DNA from 2 places in the Aliirhizobium cellulosilyticum genome. Region 1 is predicted to be linked to the other one. Evidence: predicted binding sites of a transcription regulator. Region 1 holds the regulator's gene; the other holds the start of a gene.

Region 1 (9,737 bases):
TAACAACGGATGTCATGGGCGTTGTCGAGCGTAGTGAGGCTGCCGGTCCCGGGCGACTGCGTTATATCGTGGCTGTGCGACAGACAGCAAACCCCATTCTTCGGCGCCCGCCTGTCCGGGTTTCGCTGCTGGCAAGGGCGCAGCATCAGCCGTTTGACAACGGGGCAGCTATTTCCGGACGCGCAAGGCTGTCACCGCCTTCCGGGCCGGCCTTGCCCGGTCTGCACGACTTTGCCTTCTCGGCATATTTCGATGGCATTGGTGCGGTGGGGTATTTCTATAGCGCTCCGCAGCAGGCTGGAGGGTCGGATGTGGCGACCGGCTGGCCACAGCTCGCCTTACGCTGGCTCTTCGATCTGCGCAGGCAGATCGGCAATCGTATTCGCGAGATTGCGCCGGGTGATGCCGGTGCCTTCGCCGCCGCCATTGTCACCGATGAGAGACGGGCAATTTCCGAAGATACAGTCGAGGCGCTACGGGTCTCCGGCCTCGCTCACATCGTTGCCATTTCCGGATTGAATATGGCGCTTGCCGCCGGGATTTTCTTCGTGGGATTGCGTAGCGTCTTTGCTCTTTTCCCTGGCCTCGCACAGGCCCTGCCAATCAAGAAGATTGCCGCCGGCGGGGCGCTTGCAATGGTTACGGCCTATTATCTGGTATCGGGCTTCGGTGTATCCGCCCAGCGCGCCTATATCATGATGGCGGTGATACTTGTTGCCGTGCTTTTGGACCGGCCCTCGATAAGTTTGCGAAATGTAGCCTTGTCTGCGCTGATCATCCTCATCTGGACGCCTTCGGAAATTCTGGGGCCAAGTTTCCAGATGTCGTTTGCTGCCACGGTTGCGCTCGTGGCCGGTTATGCGGCCTGGTCGCGACGCCCTGAAACGGAAGAGCGGGAGCGATTTCCCATCCGTCATCCTCTGGTGACATTGGCTGCCGTTGGCTGGCGCTTTATCGCCGGCATTATCGCGACATCGCTGATTGGTAGTCTTGCGACGACGATGTTTTCCGTCGAGCATTTCCATCGCGTCGCCACCTATGGGCTTGCCGCGAACCTGGCTGCCATGCCGATCATCAGCTTCCTGGTGATGCCGGCCGGGCTTGCTGCGATGTTGTTGATGCCCTTCGGCCTCGATGCTCCCTTCATCGGGATCATGGCCTGGAGCCTCGAATGGGTCATCTTGATCGCGAAGCATGTAGCGGGATGGGGCGGGGACATTGTCGTCGGAGAACAGCACCCCTGGTTTTTGCCGCTTGGGGTCTGCGGTTTTCTGCTACTGACGCTCCTCAGGACACGGCTTCGCTATTCGGGCTTACCTTTCCTGTTTACCGCTGCGGCCCTGTTCTGGGTGGGGGTGCAACACGCCCAATCAAGTCTTCTCATCGCTGAAGATGGGAACCTCGTTGCTTATCGAGATGCAGAACGTGCTGCCGCCAACAGGAAACGTCCCTCCGAGTTCGTCTATGGGCAGTGGATGTATGCGCGACAGCTTCCAGTGCTGGCTATGCCGGAGATGTTGGAAAGTGAAATTCTAAAAAATATGCCGGGTTCTTCCAGTGAAAGACTTCCGGAACACGTTCTGATCGAAGCGCAGCGACTGATGAAGGAGGCAGGGAGTGTCAGATTCTCATGTCAGCTCAAGGCCTGGTGCGCATTCATGTCACCGGAAGGTGTTTTGGTCGTTGTTGTTGATGATGGCCGTTATGCCGGAGCGGCTTGCGACGTTGCCGGCCTTGTTATCGCGCCGCGTGCGCGTTTCCATTCCTGTCGGTCTGGTACCCCGATGCTGAGCGGCGCCAGCCTGCGCAAGACAGGGTCAATTGAAATCGATCTTTCCGGGGCGGCGGCAGCCGGAAAATGGAGTGTCACGACAGCAATGGCTGGCACGGTTCGCCCATGGACCATTCATCGCCAATACGACTGGCGACGCAATCTCTATGACCCGTATCTGCCGGAATGGATTTCCAAACCAAAATCGAGTGGCCGTCTTGAGGCGCAGTTTGCTGTCTCAGATCAAGCAGGAACGGATTATCGATCAGAAGCGCCAACTGATGTTGGCAACAATTCCGGTGTCAGTGATAACGGCGAATGAGGCCGACGAGCCTGCCCTGGACCTTGACCCGATCCGGTGGAAAAATTCGTGTCTCGTAAGCCGGGTTTGCCGCTTCCAGCGCAATCGAGCCACCCTTGCGGCGGAAGCGCTTGAGTGTGGCCTCTTCATCATCCACGAGTGCAACGACGATATCGCCCGGATTGGCGGTGTTGCCGTTGCGAATGATGACGGTGTCGCCATCCAGAATTCCGGCCTCGATCATCGAGTCGCCCTTGACTTCAAGCGCATAATGCTCGCCGGATCCCAACATCTCTACGGGGACGGAAATGTCGTGGGTATTATTCTGAATTGCCGAGATCGGTACGCCGGCGGCGATGCGGCCCATGACCGGCACGCTTGCAGACGCGCTGTCATTGGCGGAGACAGGCGGGGCAGCAGGCGTCGCCGGCTTCTTGCCAAGGCTTCCCTCGATCACGCTCGGTGAAAAACCGCGTTTCGGCTGCAGCGTGGGAACATAGGCTTCGGGAAGCTTGATGACCTCGAGTGCGCGCGCTCTGTTGGGGAGACGGCGAATGAAACCGCGCTCTTCAAGTGCCGTGATGAGCCGATGGATGCCCGACTTCGACGCAAGGTCGAGAGCGTCCTTCATTTCATCGAAAGACGGAGGTACGCCCGACTCCTTCATCCGTTCGTGAATGAACAAAAGCAGTTCCTGTTGCTTGCGAGTCAGCATGTGAGGCGCACCTTCAGATTTGAAACAAATGCAGAACGAACACTATATGTTCCATATGTGTTCCGCAAGTCCTTAAATTTTCGTGACAATATAATCAGTTTCTTGGATGCCGAATGACGTTCTCAGTCGGAATCTACTTGCGCTCCCCGGCGGTCTGCCCAATCTACGCCTAGCGGATCAGAAGTCTGGGGGACATGTGTGACTGCTAGGAATATCGATCATCTCGTTTTGCCTGTTGGAAATCTCGGCAAGGCACGCGAGCGGCTGTCGTCTTTGGGTTTCACTGTCGCGCCTGACGGCGTGCATCCCTTCGGTACGGCCAATGCCTGTGTTTTTTTTGAAGACGGTACCTATCTGGAGCCACTGGCTGTTGCGGACAGGCGCAAGGCGGGGGCTCATGCCAAGAAAGGCAATGTCTTTGTCGAGCGCGATCTGGCTTATCGCGGTCGCCGCGGACGTGAAGGCTTGTCGGCCATCGTGGTCTCCAGTGAAGACGCGTCGAACGATCATCGGCATTATGTCGCGGCCGGAATTTCCGGCGGTGAGCCCCTCGAATTCGGCAGAGCTGTAAAGTCTCCGGACGGTGACGAGGTCGAAGCTCGTTTCCAGCTTGCTTTTGCCGCGATGGATGGTGCGGCTGATTTCTTTACTTTCTCCTGCCAGCGGCTGGTATCTTTCCCTCAGGATATGGCTGAATTGCGTATCCATGCCAATTCGGTTGCCGGTTTGAAGGAAGTCATTTTGGCAAGTGATGATCCGCATGCTTCGGTTGCCTTTTTTGACAATGTGCTGCGAGCGCCGGGTATCGAAGTTGAAGGTGGACTGGTGTTCCAGGCTGAAACGGGAGCCGTGCGCGTTCTCAGGCGCGAGCAAATTGCGCATGACTTCGGTCTTCCTATCGAAGGGGTGGCAGCCGGGTTGGTAGGGGAGGCCGTGATCTTTCGCAGTCTTGATCTGGCCGTGACAGAGATCATCCTTGCTGCTAATGACGTCGCATTCATTCGCCGGGATGGTCGCGTTCTCGTGTCGCCGTCGCCCGGCCAAGGCGTTTTGTTCGGCTTCGAGGAATAGTAGAATGGCAGTCTCCCCCAATTCAGAAGTTTCGGTCGGCGAAGGCGACAAAAAGGTCGTATTCTCCAATGCAGGCCGGCTTTCGCTGATCGCGGGGCCTTGCCAGATGGAAAGCCGTGATCATGCCTTCATGATCGCCGGCACGATGAGCGAGCTCTGCGGCAAGCTCGGCATCGGGCTGGTCTACAAGTCCTCCTTTGACAAGGCCAACCGTACGTCGATCTCCGGCAAGCGCGGCATCGGACTTGAAAATGCGATGGAGATTTTTGCCGACCTGAAGAAGGAATTCGGCTTCCCGGTCCTGAGCGACATCCATACGGAAGAGCAGTGCGGGCTTGTTGCGCCAACCGTCGACATCCTGCAGATCCCGGCCTTTCTGTCGCGTCAGACCGATCTTCTGGTCGCAGCCGCCAAGACCGGCCGGGCGATCAACGTCAAGAAAGGCCAGTTCCTGGCCCCCTGGGACATGAAGAACGTCCAGGCGAAATTTACCGAGAGCGGTAATCCTAACGTGATGCTGTGCGAACGCGGCGCCTCCTTCGGTTACAACACGCTCGTCTCCGACATGCGTTCGTTGCCGATCATGGCTTCGCTCGGATCGCCGGTGATCTTTGACGCCACGCACTCGGTGCAGCAGCCGGGCGGGCAGGGTGGCTCCAGCGGTGGCCAGCGCGAATTCGTTGAAACGCTGGCGCGTGCGGCCGTCGCAGTGGGTATTGCCGGTGTATTCATCGAAACCCATGAAGATCCGGACAACGCCCCGTCGGATGGTCCGAACATGGTGCATCTGAAAGACATGCCTCGGCTTCTGGAAAAGCTGATGGCTTTCGATGCGGTGGCCAAGGCTGCCTGAACTTCAAAAAAGCGCTTGAGCGTTGTCAAAGCGCAGAAAGCGCCAACACTGTAATTGGCGTGTCATTGAACGTGATACATTTTCAATGACTGCATGGACTTAACTCTGAGGAGAGACCCTTGACTGCTATTACCGATATTATCGCTCGCGAGATCCTCGATAGCCGTGGCAACCCGACCGTCGAAGTTGACGTCTATCTGGAAGACGGCTCGATGGGCCGCGCCGCTGTTCCGTCGGGCGCATCGACGGGTGCCCACGAAGCTGTCGAATTGCGCGATGGCGGCAAGCGCTTTGGCGGCAAGGGTGTCGAGAAGGCCGTTGAAGCGGTCAATACGGAAATCTTCGATGCCATCGGCGGTTTCGATGCCGAAAGCCAGATCCATATCGACAAGACGATGATCGCGCTCGACGGCACGCCGAACAAGTCGCGTCTCGGCGCAAACGCCATTCTCGGCGTGTCGCTGGCCGTTGCCAAGGCTGCCGCCGAATCGGCTGGCCTGCCGCTTTACCGTTATGTCGGCGGCGCTGGCGCACATGTTCTGCCGGTTCCGATGATGAACATCATCAATGGCGGCGCACATGCCGACAACCCGATCGATTTCCAGGAATTCATGATCATGCCGGTCGGCGCCGAAACGCTGAAGGATGCCGTGCGGGTTGGTTCGGAAATCTTCCACGTCCTGAAGAAGGAACTGGGCGCACAGGGTCATAACACCAACGTTGGTGACGAAGGCGGCTTTGCGCCGGGTCTGAAGAGTGCGCCGGAAGCCCTTGATTTCATCGTCAAGTCGATCGAAAAGGCCGGCTACAAGCCGGGTGAAGACGTATTCCTCGGCCTCGATTGCGCCTCGACCGAATTCTTCAAGGATGGCAATTACGTTCTAGAAGGTGAAGGCCGCACGCTGGAATCGGCTGCCATGGCTGAATACCTGGCCGAACTTGCTGGCAAGTATCCGATCATCTCGATCGAAGACGGCATGGCCGAAGACGACTGGGAAGGCTGGAAGATCCTGACCGACAAGATCGGCTCCAAGGTTCAGCTGGTCGGCGACGATCTGTTCGTCACCAATTCCGCCCGCCTGCGCGACGGTATCAAGATGGGCGTTGCCAACTCCATCCTGGTCAAGGTCAACCAGATCGGCTCGCTGACGGAAACGCTCGATGCCGTCGAGACTGCCCACAAGGCTGCATACACCGCCGTCATGTCGCACCGCTCGGGTGAAACGGAAGATTCGACGATTGCCGATCTCGCCGTTGCCACCAATTGCGGTCAGATCAAGACCGGTTCGCTTTCGCGTTCGGACCGTCTGGCCAAGTACAATCAGCTGATCCGTATCGAGGAAATGCTCGGCCCGCAGGCCGTTTATGCAGGCCGCTCGATCCTGAAGGGCTAAGGAATGGTCGGCCGGAAGGCCGCTCTCCTGAAGGCAGAATGACATTCGAAAAGCCCGCGTCCTCGACGCGGGCTTTTTCATATCTGCGCTGCAGCGCGGCAAACGAAACGAATGCTTAAGCAAGTTCTGCGATTTTCAGATCCTATCCTGGGACGATGAATCGCTCCCGCCGCGTAAGCTCAAGGTTTAAGAACAGGCATGTGGACAAGACATCACAAACAAAGAAAGTTTGGCCGTTTCATCCTGCCTGCAATCACCGTCGCGTTTCTTTCCTATTTCGGCTATCATTCTATCCACGGTGATCTTGGTCTTATCGCGACCGAGGAGTTCGAGAAGCAGCGCATCGCGCGTAGCAGCGAGCTTGCGGCGCTCACCTCCAAGCGCGAAGCATTGGAGCGTCAGGTCCATCTGATGAGTGATGGCTCACTCGATAAAGACATGCTTGATGAAATTGCGCGTTATCAATTAAATGTATCCCGCTCGGACGAAATAGTCATATTTAACAATTATTTCTGAGTTAACCTAATTTCGGTTAACTTGATTTTCGTGATTTATTTCAGTGGCTTATGCGGAATGAGAGCCATGCAAATATGTCATTGCTGGGGCGCGCTTTCTTCCCTATGTTAGCTGCAGAAACCGGAGTGGGTTGCGGCGTGCATGTGCTCGTCTCGATGCCGCTCTTTCAATGCAGCACATAGGGAGGGATCGATGGCGCAAACCAAATCCGCGTCTGCATCCGGCCGCAAGCCAGCGGCAAAATCTGCCAGCAAAACAGCCTCGAAGGAATTTACCGGCAAGAATACGCCGGAATTCGGCAAGGACGACGATCTGCACGCGTATCGAGAGATGCTGCTGATCCGTCGCTTCGAAGAGAAGGCCGGCCAGCTCTATGGCATGGGCTTCATCGGCGGTTTCTGCCATCTCTATATCGGCCAGGAAGCTGTCGTCGTCGGCATGCAGATGGCGCAGCAGGAAGGCGATCAGGTCATCACCGCCTATCGCGACCACGGCCACATGCTTGCTTGCGGCATGAGCCCGCGTGGCGTCATGGCCGAGCTTACCGGTCGTCGCGGTGGCTTGTCCAAGGGCAAGGGCGGCTCGATGCACATGTTCTCCAAGGAGAAGCATTTCTACGGCGGTCACGGTATCGTCGGTGCGCAGGTGTCGCTCGGCACCGGTCTCGCCTTCGCCAATGCCTATCGCAACAATGACAGCGTATCTGTTGCCTATTTCGGCGATGGCGCTGCCAACCAGGGTCAGGTCTACGAGAGCTTCAATATGGCTGCTCTGTGGAAACTGCCGATCATCTACATCGTCGAGAACAACCGTTATGCCATGGGCACCTCGACCGCGCGCGCAACCGCACAGTCGAACTATTCGATGCGCGGCGTCGGCTTCGGCATTCCGGGTATCCAGGTGGATGGCATGGATGTGCGCGCCGTCAAGGCTGCGGCTGACGAGGCGCTCGCCCATTGCCGCTCCGGCAAGGGTCCGATCATTCTCGAAATGCTGACCTACCGTTACCGCGGTCACTCCATGTCCGACCCGGCAAAGTACCGCTCCAAGGAAGAAGTGCAGAAGATGCGCTCGGAGCAGGATCCGATCGAACAGGTTCGCAACCGTCTGCTCGAAAAGGGCTGGGCGTCCGAGGACGAACTGAAGGCGATCGACAAGGATATCCGCGACATCGTTACGGATAGCGCCGACTTCGCTCAGAACGATCCGGAGCCGGATGCATCCGAGCTCTACACCGATATCCTGCTCTAAGCGCGGGGAGGAAAGAACCTATGCCTATCGATATCCTGATGCCTGCACTTTCTCCGACGATGGAGGAAGGCACGCTTTCCAAATGGGTCAAGAAGGAAGGCGACACCGTCAAGTCCGGCGATGTCATTGCTGAAATCGAGACCGACAAGGCGACCATGGAAGTGGAAGCCGTCGATGAAGGCGTGATCGGCAAGCTGCTGGTCGAAGCCGGCACCGAAAACGTCAAGGTCAACACCAAGATCGCGATCCTGCTTGCCGAAGGCGAAAGCGCCGATGCGATCGGTTCTTCCGCTCCGGCAGCCGAAGCTCCGAAGGCCGAGGCACCTGCCGCTGAAGAAGCAAAGCCCGCATCCGCTTCGGTCCCGGCTCAGCCGAAGGTCGAAGTCGCTGCTGATCCGGATATCCCTGCCGGCACCGAAATGGTTTCGACGACCGTTCGCGAAGCTCTGCGCGACGCAATGGCTGAAGAAATGCGCCGCGATGGCGACGTATTCGTCATGGGTGAAGAAGTCGCCGAATATCAGGGCGCCTACAAGATCACGCAAGGGTTGCTGCAGGAATTCGGTGCCAAGCGCGTTGTCGATACTCCGATCACCGAACACGGTTTTGCCGGTATCGGCGTCGGTGCAGCCATGTCCGGCCTGAAGCCGATCGTCGAGTTCATGACGTTCAACTTCGCCATGCAGGCGATTGACCAGATCATCAACTCTGCTGCCAAGACGCTCTACATGTCGGGTGGTCAGATGGGTGCTCCGATCGTGTTCCGCGGTCCGAACGGCGCTGCTGCCCGCGTTGGCGCACAGCACAGCCAGGACTTCTCCTCGTGGTACAGCCAGATCCCCGGCCTCAAGGTCGTCATGCCTTACACGGCTGCCGACGCAAAGGGTCTCTTGAAGGCTGCTATCCGCGATCCGAACCCGGTCGTCTTCCTCGAAAACGAAATCCTCTACGGTCAGCATTTCGATGTGCCGAAGCTGGATGATTTCGTTCTGCCGATCGGCAAGGCGCGCATCCACCGCAAGGGCAAGGACGCAACGATCGTTTCCTTCGGTATCGGCATGACCTACGCCGTTAAGGCGGTTGCCAAACTCGAGAAGGAAGGCATCGATGTCGAACTGATCGACCTTCGCACGATCCGTCCGATGGACCTGCCGACCGTCATCGAATCCGTCAAGAAGACCGGTCGCCTCGTCACTGTCGAGGAAGGTTACCCGCAGAACTCGGTCGGCACCGAAATCGCCACCCGCGTCATGCAGCAGGCCTTCGACTATCTCGATGCCCCGGTTCTGACGATCGCCGGCAAGGACGTTCCGATGCCTTACGCCGCCAACCTCGAAAAGCTGGCTCTGCCGACTGTCGGCGAAGTCGTTCAGGCGGTCAAAACCGTCTGCTACAAGTAAGGGAAGGGTGATAGGATGCCTATCAACATCACCATGCCTGCCCTTTCTCCGACCATGGAAGAGGGCAACCTCGCTAAGTGGCTGGTCAAGGAAGGCGACAAGATCAAGTCCGGTGACGTGATCGCCGAGATCGAAACCGACAAAGCGACGATGGAAGTCGAAGCTGTCGACGAGGGCACGATCGCCAAGATCGTTGTTCCGGCCGGCACTGAATCGGTCAAGGTCAATGCACTGATCGCCATCATTGCCGAAGAAGGCGAAGACGTTGCGGCCGCTGCTGCCGGTGCGGGTTCCGCCTCGAAGGCGGAGGCTGCTCCGGCCGAAAAGACCGCTGAAGCTTCGAAGGCCGCCGTTCCGGTCACCGACGCTGCGCCGGCACCGTCGACGCCTGCTCCGGTTGCCGATGGCAAGCGCGTCTTCTCGTCGCCGCTCGCCCGTCGTCTCGCCAAGGAAGCTGGTCTCGAT
Region 2 (9,737 bases), on a different contig from region 1:
AGGCACATGCCTTCCAGCTGATCTGGCCCTATTCGGATTTCCTGCTGCATGACATGGGCGAAGAGCTGGCGGACGGTCAGCAGGTGGGGATGGCGAACGGTCAGGAATGGCGCACCCAGCCGCTCTGGGGCATCGGGCTTACCAAGACCGTCAACAACCACACATTCTTCCTGCATGACGGGCGTGCCCGCAATCTTACCGAAGCGATCCTCTGGCATGGTGGCGAGGCGGAATCCGCGCGCAGCGCATTTGCAGCCATGGACAAAGAGGATCGCACCGCCCTTCTTACCTTCCTGGAGTCGCTCTGATGCGCAAGACCTTGGCCGCCAGCCTGATCGCACTGCTTCCCGCAGCATTCGCTTCCGCCGCGTTTGCCCAGGAGGCTGATACCGCGCCGACCGTCGAACTTCCGGTAGCGACCGTGACGAAAGTGATGACGGCCGCAGTGGATGGCTTCATACGGCCGGGGTATGACGCGTTCCAAAAATCCGCAGAAGACATGACGGCGACGATGAAGACACTCTGTGCGGCGCCGTCTCAAACCAATTACGATGCGGCCAAAGCCGGCTTCGGCAAGCTCGCGGCCAGTTGGGCGCATATCGAGATCGTCCGCACCGGCCCCGTGATCGAGCAGAACAGGTTCGAGCGCATCCTGTTTTATCCTGACCGCAAGAGCACCGGCCTGAAACAGGTCCAGGCAGTTCTTTCCAAATCCGACGAGACGGCCACCGATGCCAAGACGCTCGCCACCAAGAGCGTCGCGACGCAAGGGCTGGGCGCACTGGAATATCTTCTGTTCGGTACGGGCTCAGATACGCTTATTTCCGGAAATGACTTCCGTTGCCGTTACAGCACTGCCGTTGCCGAAAATATCGGGAATGTCGCCGCCGAAATATCCGGCATCTGGGATGCACCGGATGGCATCCAGAAGGCCTGGGAACAGCCGGGAGCAGACAATCCCATCTATCGGACCGGCGGTGAAGCGATCACCGGGCTGCTCGGCATTCTCGTGCATGGCGCCGAAGCGGTGCGCGACCAGCGGATCGAGACCTTCTACAAGGGGGCGGACAAGGCGAAATTTCCTAAACAGGCGCTGTTCTGGCGCTCGGAAAATACTTGGCCTATGATCAAGGCAAATCTTGATGGATTGTCCGAACTTTTGACGACATCCGGCATGGTCGAGCTTCTTCCTGAAAAGGACAGGCCGATCGTCGCCGCCACGGAAGAGAAGCTGAAATCCATGTCTGCCCTGACGGGTGAAGTGACGCCGGATCTCGAAAAGGCCGTAGAGGACGCGGGCGAACGCAGAAAGCTCGATACGCTGCTGGTCGATGGCAAGGATGTGATCGCCAAGCTCAATGACGGATATGGCGGCGCGATCGGCCTCTCCTCCGGCTTCTCCTTCGCCGACGGAGACTGAGATGGCCTCGAACGGTGAGACAATCGACCGCCGGGCGTTTCTGAAGGCTGCCGGCATCGGTTTTGCGGCCACGCTCGCTCCCGAATCGCTCTATGCGCTAGAGCGGGCCGATGCGGTCTATGCCTCCGGTTATCGCGCCTCTGACGGTACATTCGGCATTGCCACGGTTTCCGAACGGGGCGAGATCATCGATCGGATGGCCCTGCCCGCCCGTGCGCATGGCATGGCTTTCAGTTCCACGACGGGCCGCGCCGTCGCCTTTGCCCGTAGACCCGGCACGTTTGCGATGGTGTTCGATCCGTCTCGACAGGCGGAGCCGATCGTCATCACCGCGCCGGAGGGCCGGCATTTCTACGGCCACGGGCATTTCTCGCCGGACGGCACCGTTCTTTATGCCAGCGAAAACGATTTCGACGGCAATCGCGGCATGATCGGCCTCTATGACGGCCGCAATGCATTCCGGCGGATCGGCGAATTCGACGCTCATGGCATCGGCACGCATGACATGACCGTCTCGGATGATGGTGCTCTTCTGGTGATTGCCAATGGCGGCATCGAGACCCATCCGGATTTCGGCCGCACCAAGCTCAACATCGACCGTATGGAACCATCGCTGGTCGTGCTCGATGCGAAAAACGGCACGCTGATCCAGAAACACAGCATGCCGTCTTCGCTCAGCAAGCTCTCGACCCGGCATCTGGATATAGCCGAGAATGGCCGCATCTGGTTTGCCTGCCAGTGGGAAGGCGCACGCAACGAAACACCGCCGCTTGCCGGCTGGTTCTCGAAGGGCGAGGATATTGCACTTCTCTCGCTGCCGGATGAAACGACGGCGCGGCTTGCCAACTATGTCGGCGCAATTGCCGTCAACCGCCATGAAAACATCGTCGGACTTACCTCGCCGATCGGCGGTGCGTCAGTGATACTCGATGCGAAGACAGGCATCGTCTTGAAAGAAGAGAGCGTCCACGAGGCGGCCGGTGTGGCGCCTGCGGCCCACGGTATTGCTGTGTCATCCTACGATGGCCGCTTCAACGACACACGCAGCGACGTCGCCTGGGACCAGCATATTATCCAAATAAAATGATCTTTACTCAGGTTGCAGCGACCCTAGATCACCCTCCATGGGTAAAATACTGACCTTTGCTTTCTTCATTGTCACCTGCGTTGCCATCGGTGCACTCAGCAGTTACGCCAACACACCGGGCGAGTGGTACCAGTCGCTTAACAAACCGTTCTTCAATCCACCCGACTGGGTTTTCGCACCGGTCTGGGCGGGTCTCTACGTGATGATCGGCGTTGCGCTGTCCACGACATGGTTCGATGAGAACAATACCGGCCGGCTGATCGTCTTCGCCATACAGGGTTTTCTCAACATCTTCTGGTCGCCAGCCTTTTTCGGCCTGCAGAGCCCGCTTCTCGGCCTCGTCATCATCGTACCGATGCTGGCCTTCATCCTGCTGTTCATCATGATGAGCTGGAGACCCAACCGGCAGGCCGCGTGGCTTTTCGTGCCTTACGCATTCTGGGTTGCATTTGCCGCAGTATTGAACCTTTCGATCGTTCTGTTGAATTGATAATAGTCATTTTGTCGCGCTTGCCGATCCGCCTGCAGCATGCCAGTTTCGCCGCGACACCAAGGGCAGACCATGAAGATTACCGATCCAGGCGACTTTCACGAACGCATACGGCGCAGTTTCGCCAAGCAGAACGCCATGGAGATGCTTGGCGCGGAACTGACGCGCATCCAGCAGGGCATGGTGGAGATCGAGCTTCCTTTCGATGAGAAGCTTACCCAGCAGCACGGTTTCCTGCATGGCGGGGTGATTTCCGCACCACTGGAGACTGCCTGTACCTATGCCGCCTATACGGTGATTGCGCCGGAAGTTTCGCTTCTGACGATCGAGTTCAAGGTCAACCTGCTTTCGCCCGGTCGCGGCGAGCGTTTCCTTTTCCGTGGCGAGGTCACCAAGCCCGGATCGACGATCATTGTGGCCGATGGCCGTGCCTATGCGATCGGCGACGGGCCGGCAAAACTGATCGCCTCCATGACCACGTCGATGATGGTCATCCGCGATCGTCAGGACGTGGTGGAATGAGTTTCGAACTGACACGGCTCGGCCGGCATGTGGTGCTATTCGTCATGGCCGTCGACGCCGAATATGGGCCGCACCTCAAGTCTCGCATCAAACCGCTGATGACCGGCGTCGGTCCGATCGAGGCCGCGATCGTGCTGTCGCACGCGCTGACGAAGCTGCAGGCGAAAAACGAAATGCCGGATCTGATCGTGTCGCTCGGTTCGGCCGGCTCCCGGACGCTGGAACAAACGGAAGTCTATCAGGCCTCCTCCGTTGCCTATCGCGACATGGACGCCTCGCCGCTCGGTTTCGAGAAAGGTTGCACACCCTTTCTCGACCATCCGGCGATCATGCCGCTGCCACTTCGCATTCCAGGCGTGCCCGAGGCTGCGCTTTCCACCGGCGGCAATATCGTCTCTGGCGCTGCCTACGATCTGATCGCTGCAGACATGGTGGACATGGAAACCTTCGCCATCATGCGCTGCTGCCAGTTGTTCGGTATTCCGCTGATCGGTTTGCGCGGGATTTCCGACGGGAAGGCGGAGCTGAAGCATGTCGATAACTGGACTGAATATCTGCATGTCATCGACGAGAAGCTGGCTGGCGTCATCGACAGACTAGGAAACGCCCTAGAAAGCGGCAATTTGGCTTTCTGAGCAGTTGCAAAAATCGGGGTTCTTCATTAAAGGCTCGCCATGACCCAGATAGCTCATCCCGACAGCATCCTCATCATCGATTTCGGCAGCCAGGTGACGCAGCTGATTGCGCGCCGCATCCGCGAAGCGGGTGTCTATTGCGAAATCCATCCCTTCCAGAACGCCGCCGAAGCTTTCGACAGGCTCTCCCCCAAGGGCGTGATCTTCTCCGGCGGCCCGGCTTCGGTTACCACCGAAGGCAGCCCGCGTGCACCGCAGGCGGTATTTGACAGCGGCGTGCCGATCCTCGGCATCTGCTACGGCCAGCAGACGCTCTGCACCCAGCTCGGCGGTGTCGTTGAAGGTGGCCATGCCGCCGAATTCGGCCGCGCCGATGTGGAAGTGAAAAAGGCCAGCCCGCTGTTCGACGGTTTCTGGGAACAGGGCGGTCGTTACCCGGTCTGGATGAGCCACGGCGACCGCGTGACGAAACTGCCGGAAGGTTTCGAGGTCATCGCGACCTCCGAGAACGCTCCGTTCGCCATCGCTGCCGACGAGAGCCGCCACTATTATACGACCATGTTCCACCCAGAAGTGGTACATACACCGGATGGCGCCAAGCTGCTTTCCAACTTCGTGCACAAGATCGTCGGCCTGAAGTCCGACTGGACCATGGCTGCCTACCGCGCCGAAATGATCCGCAAGATCAAGGATCAGGTTGGCAATGAGCGCGTCATCTGCGGCCTGTCCGGCGGCGTGGACTCGTCGGTCGCGGCGATCCTCATCCATGAGGCGATCGGCGACCAGCTGACCTGCATCTATGTCGATCACGGCCTAATGCGTCAGGGCGAGACCGAACAGGTCGTCGGCATGTTCCGCGACCATTACAACATCCCGCTCGTGGCTGTTGATGCATCCGACATGTTCCTGACCCAGCTTGCCGGCGAAAACGACCCGGAAGTGAAGCGCAAGACGATCGGCCGCCTGTTCATCGAAGTGTTCGAAGCGGAAGCAGCCAAGATCGCAGCCGATGGCAAGGGCGAACCGCGCTTCCTCGCGCAGGGCACGCTCTACCCGGACGTCATCGAAAGCGTTTCCTTCTCGGGCGGCCCTTCGGTGACGATCAAGAGCCACCACAATGTCGGCGGCCTGCCCGAGCGCATGAACATGCAGCTCGTCGAACCGCTGCGCGAACTGTTCAAGGACGAAGTCCGCGCCCTTGGCCGCGAACTCGGCCTGCCGGAGAGCTTCATCGGTCGCCACCCCTTCCCGGGTCCGGGCCTCGCCATCCGCTGCCCGGGCGGCGTGACCAAGGAGAAGCTCGACATCCTGCGCAAGGCAGATGCGATCTATCTCGACGAAATCCGCAAGGCCGGTCTCTACGACACGATCTGGCAGGCTTTTGCCGTACTGCTGCCGGTGCAGACCGTCGGTGTCATGGGCGACTATCGCACCTATGATTTCGTCTGCGCACTGCGCGCCGTCACCTCGGTCGACGGCATGACGGCGGATTTCTATCCCTACGACATGAACTTCCTCGGCCGCGCGGCAACCCGCATCATCAACGAGGTCCGCGGCATCAACCGCGTCGTCTACGACGTGACGAGCAAGCCGCCCGGCACGATCGAGTGGGAATAAGAGATTGAAATATTGTCGGCGCGCTATGAAGACATGGCGTGCCGATCATCTATCTTGCCTCGCGGTTTCCGAATGAAGGCGATAATTTCAGGCAGTTGGATGCCGAGACGAGCTTGGCTTGTCGCCAAATTCCCAAAAGAAAGACCGTTCAGGTAACGATCAGCTTCACGGTGTAGGGTTGCGCTTCAGCCGCATCTGTGGATCGATAGGGCAGACAAACAACCGAGCTCTCCCACGGTATCTTTCATCACCTTCGGATTTCCCCCCAAGCTCTGGATTTCACAATGCTCAAACGCCTCTATGACTGGACGATGGCGCTCAGTGCGCGCAAATCCGCGGAAGTCTGGCTTGCGGTCATCGCCTTTGTCGAAAGCTCGATCTTTCTCGTGCCGGCGGACGTGCTTTTCCTGCCCATGGCGCTGGCCCGGCCGGAGCGTGCATGGCGTTATGCGCTGATCGCGACGGTCTTCTCGGTTCTCGGCGGTATTGCGGGCTGGTGGATCGGTTCATTTGCCTTCGATGCCATTGCCATGCCGATCCTCGAATTCTGGGGCAAGCTCGATACTTTCAACGAGCTGAGGGCCGGCATCACTTTCGAGACGATCCTGCTGATGCTGGTGACCTCCGGTTTTGCGCATCTGCCGCCTATCAAGGTGGTGACGATCCTTTCCGGTGCGGTGCATGTAAACATCTGGCTATTCATCATGTCGGCGCTCGTCACGCGCGGAGCACGCTTCTTCCTCCTGGCTTGGCTGTTGCGCCGCTACGGCGAGGGCATTCGCCACTTCATCGAGAAGCGTCTTGGCAAGATTGCGATGATCGGTGCTTCTGTGCTGATCGTCGCCTTCACGGGGTACAAGCTTCTTCTGGCGCACTGAGCGTCGGCAAAAGTTCAAAAGAGGGATTGCTGTGCCGGCTCCGGCGGCGTGAAACGCACACCCTCAAGCTCGAGCATACGCTGTTTCGAGGTCGATCCACCAGGGGCTGAAAAACCGCCGAGCTTGCCGCCGGCGGCCAGTACCCGGTGGCAAGGTATGATCAGCGCCACCGGATTTTTCGCCATGGCCTGGCCAACATCACGCGCAGCCTCCGGCCCAAGGCCGAGTTCCTTGGCGATCGTGCCATAGGTGCTCGTATGACCCCAGCCGATGCGGCGGGCTGCGGCATAGATATTCCTGAAGACCTCATCCTGGCCTTCAAGATCGAGGCGGATCTCGGAGAAATCAATCCGCTCGCCAGCGAAATACCGTTTCACCAGCGCGATCGTCTCTCCAATCTCCACGGGCGGTGGCGATTTTTGACCGTCACCGATCCGGCGCAGGAGAAGGTTCTCGGTCGACAACTCGCTGCTTGTCGGTAGCTGAAAACGGGTGATACCGGCAACATTCCACGCAATGCCGCAGAAGCCGCCAGCGGTTTCGAAGATCGCATATCGATGTCCGGACATGAGCTCACTCCGTTCGTGTGATTTCCCCTGTCAGAATCCTATGTCATGAACAGGCAATCAACCCGTTTCTTGCACCAGAAGATTTGTGATCGCCTAGATCGCTTGCCTACGTTCTCTTTTTGTTCTTTATTGTCAATTGAATTCTCTTATACTGCGTCATCCGCATGATCCCGCGTTGATGAATAATGGGAGGTGCAGAGTTGCCGTACCACCAGCCATGCCTGCCGCTGACAGGCAATGTTCCTGGGAAAAACCGATCCGGACAACCGCACTTCGCGCCTCGGTGGAGAAGTGAACTCTTTTTCGTACTGAAACCGCCGCCCTCCTTGGCCGAGGAGATATACAAGGCGGCTTGCGAGCATGCGCATGGTCGCACCAACCGCCAACGTCACCCGGCGCATTTGCTGCATGTGAGCCTGCTGTTGATGGACGAATTTGACAAGCCGCCCTACGATCTCATTCCCCGGATCGAAACTGCAATCGGATCGATCAGGGCATGCCCGCTTACAGTGACTTTGGACGCATGTGCTATCTACGGAGGCGGACGGCATCTGGCGCTGACAAGTGCGGCGAGGAATACCGATATTCAGGCATTCGTGCGGATGCTTCATGGCGCGCTCAGCCGGCATAACCTGCCACGCCAGGCATTTCGCACACCTTCACCTCACGTTACCATCATCTATGGCTACGGGCGCAAGGAGGTTCTGAATATTGGGAAATCATTTACATGGCAGGCGCGCGAATTTGCGCTTGTCTACAGCCACAAGGGCGAAACACGCCATGAGCCATTTGGATGCTGGCGTTTTAACGCCGACGCTCCACCATATGCCAGGCCGGCAAGCCAATTATCGCTTTTGGATGAACCAATCACCGGCGGCGACCGAAACCCCGCTCTCACAACAAAGGCCGCCATGCGAAATGACGGCCCGCGAGAAACGAGGTGATATTAGGCAATTAGCCGATGCGGTCGAAAGCCTTGGGATCGATACCGAGAATGGTCAGATCGCTATTCTTCGGACGACGATGGTTTTCAACGGCAGCCGAAGCAGAAACTGCAGCGCCGAAAATTGCGAAGGCGCGGCTGATACGGCTACCACGGTTTTTGTTCTGGGCGTACATGACATCAACTCCTTTTCTGTCGGCTAATATATGCGCCCAAGACTTCATCTTCACAACGCATACGCGCACAGATCAGCCATGCGAACTTGGCATGCCACTATTTGATCTGCCTCATTGGCTTGCATTCTGCGATGTGGTGTTGTTATCGCTTCGCTGACCAGTCCGGCATCGCGTGATGCGGGCAAAGGGGACAAAAGGACGGCGAAATGGCGATCACCATCTACGGCATCAAGAACTGCGACACGATGAAGAAGGCGCGGACATGGCTGGACCAGAAGGGTGTGAGCTATGCATTCCACGACTACAAGGCCTCGGGTATCGATCGCGACCATTTGCAAGCATGGGTCGATAAAGCCGGATGGGAAACGGTGCTGAACCGCGCCGGCACGACCTTCAAGAAACTCGGTGAGGCCGATCGCCAGAATATCGATCAGGCAAAGGCGATCGAGTTGATGCTGGCGCAGCCGTCGATGATCAAGCGGCCGGTGCTGGAAGCGGATGGAAAGCTGCTGATCGGCTTCAAGCCCGAGATTTACGAAAACGCTTTTCCGGGCGCCTGAGAATGTCGAAGACCACACGCGCAACCCAAACCCTCGACAAGCTGAAAATCGCCTATACGATCGTTTCCTACGACTATGATCCCAATGCCGACCGGATCGGATTGCAGGCGGCGGAGGCGATCGGGGAAGAGCCGAAACGCGTGTTGAAGACACTGATGGCCGAACTTGATGGCAAGCCTATCTGTGTCGTGGTGCCGTCCGATCATGAAGTGTCGATGAAAAAGCTCGCCTCGGCCTTTGGCGGAAAATCCGCCCATATGATGAAGCCGGCCGATGCGGAACGCTTGACGGGTTACCATGTCGGCGGCATCAGCCCGCTTGGCCAGAAGAAGCTCGTACCGACGGCGATCGAAATCACCGCACTGGACGAGCCCTACATCTTCATCAACGGTGGGCAGCGCGGGCTGCAGATACGCCTAGTGCCCGCCGATGCGAAAGAGGCGTTGAAGGCGATCGCCGCTCCGCTGATTGCCTGACGACCGCATGTCCAAGACTTCAATTTTGCCCCAAAGCTCTCTAAGTCTAGCCTCACACGAATAATCGAGAGGCTGAGCCATGACCATCGTCCCGAACATCCAGACATCCATCGATCCGATCAAGCTTGAGAAGCTTGGCGAAGTCGCAGTGAAGGTGGGGCTTGGGTTGGAAAAGGGGCAGGACCTCGTCATCACCGCGCCGATCGCCGCGCTGCCGCTAGTTCGGTTCATCACCAAACACGCCTATATGGCAGGTGCGGGCATCGTTTCGGCCTTCTATTCCGACGAGGAAACGACGCTGGCTCGTTATCAGCATGCACCTGATGCCAGCTTCGACAAGGCCTCCGGCTGGCTCTACGAGGGC

What was found. Region 1 encodes LexA, which represses DNA repair genes until DNA is damaged. Its sites were predicted from a motif close to TGTTCNNNNTGTGTTCNG; they were not measured.
Positions count from the first base shown of each region.
Region 2: the regulator LexA is predicted to act here: its motif matches at 7,328-7,345, upstream of GGE33_RS13170 (2'-5' RNA ligase family protein).

Region 1 is NZ_JACIGW010000001.1:1,209,240-1,218,976, forward strand. It holds gene GGE33_RS05660 (ComEC/Rec2 family competence protein) at 1-2,093, shown strand, start outside; gene lexA (transcriptional repressor LexA) at 2,074-2,787, opposite strand; gene GGE33_RS05670 (VOC family protein) at 2,986-3,858, shown strand; gene kdsA (3-deoxy-8-phosphooctulonate synthase) at 3,863-4,711, shown strand; gene eno (phosphopyruvate hydratase) at 4,831-6,105, shown strand; gene GGE33_RS05685 (FtsB family cell division protein) at 6,304-6,621, shown strand; gene pdhA (pyruvate dehydrogenase (acetyl-transferring) E1 component subunit alpha) at 6,814-7,872, shown strand; gene GGE33_RS05695 (pyruvate dehydrogenase complex E1 component subunit beta) at 7,893-9,272, shown strand; gene GGE33_RS05700 (pyruvate dehydrogenase complex dihydrolipoamide acetyltransferase) at 9,288-9,737, shown strand, end outside.
Region 2 is NZ_JACIGW010000002.1:903,039-912,775, forward strand. It holds gene GGE33_RS13125 (di-heme oxidoreductase family protein) at 1-308, shown strand, start outside; gene GGE33_RS13130 (imelysin family protein) at 308-1,420, shown strand; gene GGE33_RS13135 (DUF1513 domain-containing protein) at 1,422-2,507, shown strand; gene GGE33_RS13140 (TspO/MBR family protein) at 2,545-2,997, shown strand; gene GGE33_RS13145 (PaaI family thioesterase) at 3,070-3,519, shown strand; gene GGE33_RS13150 (5'-methylthioadenosine/S-adenosylhomocysteine nucleosidase) at 3,516-4,154, shown strand; gene guaA (glutamine-hydrolyzing GMP synthase) at 4,194-5,771, shown strand; gene GGE33_RS13160 (YqaA family protein) at 6,056-6,649, shown strand; gene GGE33_RS13165 (methylated-DNA--[protein]-cysteine S-methyltransferase) at 6,664-7,218, opposite strand; gene GGE33_RS13170 (2'-5' RNA ligase family protein) at 7,545-8,162, shown strand; gene GGE33_RS13175 (hypothetical protein) at 8,173-8,337, opposite strand; gene GGE33_RS13180 (ArsC family reductase) at 8,544-8,897, shown strand; gene ybaK (Cys-tRNA(Pro) deacylase) at 8,900-9,373, shown strand; gene GGE33_RS13190 (aminopeptidase) at 9,453-9,737, shown strand, end outside.